One region of the Microbispora maris genome, then DNA from elsewhere that is predicted to be linked to it. Evidence: predicted binding sites of a transcription regulator. Region 1 holds the regulator's gene; each other region holds the start of a gene.
The links. The regulator LexA, encoded in region 1, represses DNA repair genes until DNA is damaged. The targets are predictions, from matches to a motif close to TCGAACANNTGTTCGA.

Region 2: AAH991_RS05935 (alpha-ketoglutarate-dependent dioxygenase AlkB) is a predicted target of LexA. The motif match lies at 845-860, and genes of this name have one in related genera.
Region 3: AAH991_RS31580 (DUF6504 family protein) is a predicted target of LexA. The motif match lies at 898-913, and genes of this name have one in related genera.

Annotation. Positions count from the first base shown of each region.
Region 1 is NZ_JBDJAW010000008.1:122,348-124,544, reverse strand. Features, by position in the region: gene AAH991_RS12685 (MalY/PatB family protein) at 1-728, opposite strand, end outside; gene lexA (transcriptional repressor LexA) at 817-1,533, opposite strand; gene nrdR (transcriptional regulator NrdR) at 1,966-2,197, shown strand, end outside.
Region 2 is NZ_JBDJAW010000003.1:303,091-305,287, reverse strand. Features, by position in the region: gene mgrA (L-glyceraldehyde 3-phosphate reductase) at 1-39, opposite strand, end outside; gene AAH991_RS05935 (alpha-ketoglutarate-dependent dioxygenase AlkB) at 201-830, opposite strand; gene AAH991_RS05930 (hypothetical protein) at 1,100-1,555, opposite strand; gene AAH991_RS05925 (SgcJ/EcaC family oxidoreductase) at 1,552-1,962, opposite strand; gene AAH991_RS05920 (PadR family transcriptional regulator) at 2,083-2,197, opposite strand, start outside.
Region 3 is NZ_JBDJAW010000036.1:74,967-77,163, forward strand. Features, by position in the region: gene AAH991_RS31575 (hypothetical protein) at 1-864, shown strand, start outside; gene AAH991_RS31580 (DUF6504 family protein) at 988-1,254, shown strand; gene AAH991_RS31585 (DNA polymerase III subunit alpha) at 1,316-2,197, shown strand, end outside.

The DNA of each region.
Region 1 (2,197 bases):
TCCCTGACGTCCTTCGCGCCGATGTGGGCCACGGAGCAGTGCAGTCCGCCCATGTTGAAGGCCTTGCTGGCGGAGGTCAGGGTGACCGTGCGCTCGGGGAGGATCGTGGCGAACGGGATGTGCCGGGCCGGGGCGTACGTCAGGTCCGCGTGGATCTCGTCGGCGATAACCAGCGTGCCGTGCCGGTCGGCGTACGCGGCGACCGCCTCGAGCTCCGCACGGGTGAACGAGCGGCCCGACGGGTTCTGCGGGTTGACCAGCAGGAGCACCCGGACGGGCTCGCCGGGGACCTCGAACCGGCCGTCGGCCGTCAGCGGCATGGGCACCAGGCGGCGGTTCATCCCGGTGATCGTGGCGAGGAAGGGGTCGTAGGCCGGCACGTGCAGCGCCACGGCGTCGCCGGGGCCGGTCATGACGTGCAGCAGCACCTGGAGGGCCTGGTTGAGGTCGGTGTAGGACCGCACGTGGGCCGGATCGGCTCGCCAGCCGTGCCGCGCCTCCATGCGCTCGGCGAACGCCTCCGCCAGGGGACCGGCGGTCGGCTCGTCGAGCCAGGCGGGATAGCCGAGGTCCGCGGCCGCGCGTCTCGCGATGGCCTCCGTGACCGCCTCGGGCACGGGGAAGTCCATGTCGGCGACCCAGGCGGGGATGACGCCGGACGCGGCGTGAGCCCATTTGATTCCGTCACGGCGGCGGGCCGCATCCAGGGACAGCGAGTCGAGATTCACCCGACTCACCCTAATTGCCGATTAGTGGCCGCCGGAAAGGTGGTCGTCGCGCCCCGCGGTGCGTCGTGCCGCGGGGCGCCGGCGGCCGCTACAGCTTGCGCAGGACGGCCGTGACCTTGCCGAGCACGGTCGCCTCGTCACCGGGGATCGGCTCGTAGTTGGGGTTGTGGGGCACCAGCCACACGTGCCCGTCCTTGCGCTTGAACGTCTTCACGGTGGCCTCGCCGTCGATCATGGCGGCCACGATGTCACCGTTGTCGGCGACCGGCTGCTGCCGCACCACGACCCAGTCGCCGTCGGCGATGGCGGCCTCGATCATCGAGTCGCCGGAGACCTGGAGCAGAAACAGCGTGCCCTCGCCCACGAGCTGCTTGGGCAGTGCGAACACGTCCTCGATGCTCTGCTCGGCGAGGATGGGACCGCCGGCGGCGATGCGGCCGACCAGCGGCACGTACGCGGCCGTCGGGCGGTTGAACCCGGCCTCCTCCTCGGTGGTGGCGTCCGGATCCACCCACAGCACCGGCTCTCCGGGCAGCCGGACCTCCAGGGCCCGGGGGCGGTGCGGGTCACGCCGGAGGTAGCCCTTACGCTGGAGCGCCGTGAGCTGGTGCGACACGCTGGAGGTGCTCGTCAGCTGGACTGCCTCCCCGATCTCCCGCATGGACGGCGGATAGCCGCGCTGCTGGACCGAGTCGCGGATCACCTCGAGGATCTTCCGCTGCCTGGGGGTGAGGCCAAGCGAGTCGCGCCTGCGAACCGCGAGGTCGCTGACGCCATCCGCTTGCTCACTTCGGTCACCCACGATGCCACCTCTCAATCCGTGTTCCTCATGTCGCACAGAGCGACCGTACCGCGATTCAAGATCACCGTCAAACAATTGTTCGATATCCAGCGAAATCGCCGATCTCGCCGTCTCCCTCATCGTACGGGAGTTCGATCGATCCCGTGTTCGATTTACCCGATCTTCCAGGGCCGATGTACGTCCAGGTCAGAGGCCCTGCGGAAATCGGCGGGGAAAGGCGCCGTAAAGGGCCTATTTCGCGATCGGCGGGGCAGGTGATGCCGCCGTGACCCGAGGTGCGACACGCGCGCCGAACAGGCACTTCCCCTCCCAAGGCCGGTTCGACTTGCGTTCAAGGTCGGGCACTTCTACGGTTGGACCACAACATCTAGTAGTCACACCGGTGTAAGTTCACCACACCTTGTGTTCGGGATGGGCGTTCAGGGAGGCGATGGAGTGCACTGTCCGTTCTGTCGCAACCCCGACACGCGAGTCGTGGACAGCCGCGCCGCCGAGGACGGGGCCGCGATCCGTCGCCGGCGCACCTGTCCCGAATGCGGGCGCAGGTTCACCACCCAGGAGACCGTCCTGCTGATGGTGAGCAAGCGCAGCGGGGTCACCGAGCCGTTCTCCCGGGAGAAGGTCGTCGCCGGCGTGCGGCGGGCCTGCCAGGGACGCCCGGTCAGCG
Region 2 (2,197 bases), on a different contig from region 1:
GTACCGGGTGGGGGCGGGGGCGTAGGGGTTCGGGATCATCCGCGACCTTTCCTCGTGCGACCGTGGCCCGTCCTTTGCCCGGGCCTTGCTCCAGCAGTACCAGGAAACCGCACGTGTCAACGGCCGGGCAGGCGGGGGCGGGCCCTCATGCCCGGGAGGCGGCCGAGGCGGGTCGGATCAGGGGTGCCCGCCGCGTGCCGTCACCGTACGCCTCTCGGGCGGAACTGCACGCTGATGCGGGCGCCGATCACCTTGGTGGACTTCGGAACAGCGTGCTCCCAGGTGCGCTGGCAGCTCCCGCCCATGACGATGAGGTCGCCGTGGCCCAGCTCGTGCCGCAGCGTCGGGCCTCCCCCGCCGCGCGGGCGCAGCAGCAGCGGGCGTGGGGTGCCGACCGACACGATGGCGACCATGGTGTCCTGCGTGCTGCCGCGTCCGATCGTGTCGCCGTGCCAGGCGACGCTGTCGCGGCCGTCCCGGTACAGGCACAGGCCCGCCGTGCGGAACCGCTCGCCGAGCTCCTCCTCGTAGTGGGCGTCGAGCAGGTCCCTCGCCTCGGCCAGGACGGGATCGGGCAGTTCTTCGCCCTCGTCGTAGAACTTCAGCAGCCGCGGCACGTCCACGACCCGGTCGTACATGTGCCTGCGCTCGGCGTGCCAGGGCACCGCCTCGAGGAGGCGTTCGAAGAGCGCGTCCGCCCCCTCGACCCAGTGTGGCCGGACGTCGATCCAGGCGCCCCGGCCGAGCGGCGTGCGCCGCACCGACGAACCGAGCGGCCCGATCTGAACGTCCTTACCCCAGTCCAGCAGCGAGGCCTGAAAAGCCGTCATGACATCGATTGTATTAGAACATCTATTCGATCATGCCACGTGCCCGGAGCGGTGGCCTGCGGCGACCATGCGCACCGGCTCGACCGTGCGTTCGCGCTCCCCTCCGTCGCGACCGGCCAGAGTCTCGCTCGCCCCGTACACCGCCCGGATCTCGGCGCGCAACCCGGGCGGCGACGTCGCGGCGCACCGCACCCGTGCAGGCCGGGGTCCCGGACCGGCCCGAGCCGGGCCGGGCCGGACCGGGCCGGGCCGGACCGGGCCGGGGCCTCTCAGCGCCCGCCCAGCAGGCGGACCGGGCAGCCCAGCTCGGCTCCCACCCGGTCGAGCAGGACGGCGAAGCCCTCGCGCGTCCGCGGTCCGAACCGCCGGAAGAACCCGTTGGCCAGGGGCACTCCCCAGCGCAGGCGCTCAGCCACGTTGCGGACCTGGTGGACCAGCAGCGTGCCGGCCGGATCGGGGGCGAGGCGGTATTCACCGCGATACCACCAGCCGCCCTGGACGGCCAGCCGGTCCGGTCCCACCTCGACGGTCATCGTGTGCCCGGGGGCGGCGAGCACGAACCGGTCCGGTCCCCCCGTGAGCGTTCCGCCGTGCTCCGCCAGCGGGAAGCAGTTGTGCCGCCCCACCGGCCCCGGCCGTACCCGCAGGATGAGGCCGGCCACCCGGTCGACCGGCGCCTCGACGACGCCGCGCACCTCGCACAGCGGGGTCTCGGCAGGCGTCACGGCGCACCGATCCGCGTGTTCTGGAACGACGCGAGGCGCCAGCCGTCGCCCTCCCTGACCGCGGTGAACGTCATGATCGAGTCACGGCCCGGATCGGACCCGCCGTCCGGCAGGGACGATCCCCCGGTCATCACGACCAGCGCCGTGTCCGGGCTCAGCAGGCGGATCTTCCGCAGCGGCGGCGCGGCGGCCGGCGCGCCCAGCCGGGACCCCTTCAGCGGGCCCTCGAACAGTGCCCGGTGGCTGTCCTCGATTGCCCGGCGGCCCTCCATGCGGGCCCCGAAGTACGTCACGTAGTCGGCGTCCTCGGTGAAAAGCCCCGCGAAGGCGGCGGCGTCACCGTCGTTCCAGGCCGCGGTCAGCGCGTCCAGCAGGCGGTGGATGTCATCGGATGCGGTTTCCGGCATCGCTACGGCTCCTTTCGGATGACCGCGAAGCCGCCTATCCTTCGAGTGCGAGCCCTGATCGGCCGCTTCGCGGTGGTCGGGTCGGGCGCCGGCCGGATGTTGGCGCATCCGGCCGGCGCATCACTGCCGGTCGAGCTGCCCGGCGTTCGTCTCGGTGCTCCAGGTGATCCGGCCGGACCGGATCTCGGCGAGGGTCGCACGGACCCACTCCAATTCGGCGGCCTTCATCGCCCGG
Region 3 (2,197 bases), on a different contig from region 1:
CCGCCGATGGTGCCCGAGCCGAGAGCCGTGGCGGCGTCCTCCGACCGCGACGTGTGGCTGTTCGGCGGGGAGAACGCCGCGCACTGGAACGGGCGGAAATGGACCGCGGCGCCCGGTCCTGGCCCGGAGCCGAGCCGGGTGCACGCGGCGGCGCCCGGCGACGTGTGGGCGATCGTGAACGCGAACTTCCTGCATGGGGCCGGGGGAGCCGAGGAGCCCTGGAGCTCCTTCTCGGACCTGCGGCACTGGGACGGCGCCGCCTGGCGCACCGCGCGTGCGCCCCTGGTCGCCAAGGACGTCGGCGGCCTGCCCGGCGGGGAGGTCTGGGCGGCCGGGTCCAGTCGCGGCCGGGCCGCCGTCGCCCGGTGGAACGGCTGGTCCTGGAGCACGGTCCCGCTGCCCGCGGTCCCCGCCTTGCATCGGGGCCAGATCTCCGAGCTCGTCGACCTCGCGGTGGACGAATCGGGCCGGGTGGCGGCCGTCGGCTGGGTCGCGTGGGTCTGCGGCGTCCAGGAGGAGGACGTGACCCACTGCGGCCGCACGCTGTTGCTGCGGCGGGAGAACGGGCGGTGGAGCTACAGCCTGCCGCCCGAGCCCGGGCTCGACCCCCGCCTGCGGCTGGAGGCCGACGGCCGGGGCGGGTTCTGGCTGTTCTACTCCAGGACCGAGTGGAACACGGCGGTCGGTCACCTGTCGGGCGGCAAGTGGACGTACGGGACGTTTCCGGCCGGGCCGCTCGGGCACACCCGGGTGGCGGCCGTAGTGAGGCAGCCGGGGACGGCGCGCGTCTGGGCGGTGGCGGCCGACGACACGGAAGCCGAGGGGCCGCCCTACCAGGGCAGCGGCGTCTGGCTCGCCGACTGAACACGCGGTCCGCCGACTTGCGTTCACCCTCCTGGGAACGTATGTTCGAAGTAGCGGCGATTCTGCCCGAATCATCCGCCCGTCTTCCCCCGGGTGGCCAGAAAGCCACAGGGAGAAGGAGTCTTGAGCAGACTTTACGGCGATCCGATCGAGGTGTGGGTCCGGGACGGGCACCCTGCTCAGTTCGTCTGGCGTGACCGGCTCTACACCGTCCGCGAGATCCAGGACCACTGGGTGGTCGCCAGGGAGTGGTGGAAGACCTCGGACGCCGATCCCGGCGAGCGGCGCTTCTGGCGAGTGGGGGCCGCGGCCGGCAAGGAGGTCGGGACCTATGAACTGCGCTTCGACACCGCCAGCGGCGGATGGCTCCTGCTGAGGGCCTGGGACTGATGGGAACGCTCCAGCCACCCACGACGACCGGGGGACGGGCCGCTGGAGGACGGACCGGGGGATGGACGGGGGCGCGCACGTGACGCACGCCTTCGCCCACCTGCACGTGGCGTCCGCCTTCTCGCTGCGGTACGGCACCGCGTTCCCGGCCGCCCTCGTCCGGCGGGCCGCCGAGCACGGCATGGACACGCTGGCGCTGACCGACCGCGACGGCCTCTACGGCGTGATCAAGCACGTCATCGCGTGCCACGAGCAGGGTGTCCGCCCGGTCGCCGGCGTGGATCTGGCCCTCGGCCCGGGCTCCACGCCGGACGACCTGTTCGGCGGTGGTCTTCCGCCGTCCGGCCGTCGTACGGCACACAGGAGGCCGGCGGCCGAGCCGGCGCGGGTCGTCGTGCTCGCGCGCTCGCACGGCTGGGCCGCGCTGTGCCGCCTGGTCACCGCCGCCCACCACGCGGGGGAGCGCGGCGAGCCGCACGTCACGCCGGGGATGGTGGCCGAGCACGCGACCGGCCCGGACGGGGAGCCGCGGCTGACCGTGCTGCTCGGGCCCCGCTCCGGGGTCGGCCGAGCGGTGGCCGAGCGGCGCGACGACCAGGCCCGCGCCCTGCTGGCCGCCTGGCGCGCGGTGGTCCCCGACCTGGTCGTCGAGGTGTCCGACCTGTACGGCTACCGCGACGCGAACACCGCCGCCCGCATGATCGGGCTGGCGGACTCGATGGGCGTGCCGGTCGTGCTGACCAACGCGGTCCGCTACCTGGACGCCGCCGATCACCAGGTCGGCAACGTGCTCGACGCGGCGCGCAAGCTGGTGCCCCTCGACGGGCGGCATCTGGACGATCCCACGGCCCACGCGTACCTGAAGGACGGCGCGGAGATGGCGCGGGTGGCCGCGCGGATCTGCGGCGGCGACACCGGCCGGGCCGGGCGGCTGCTGGCCGAG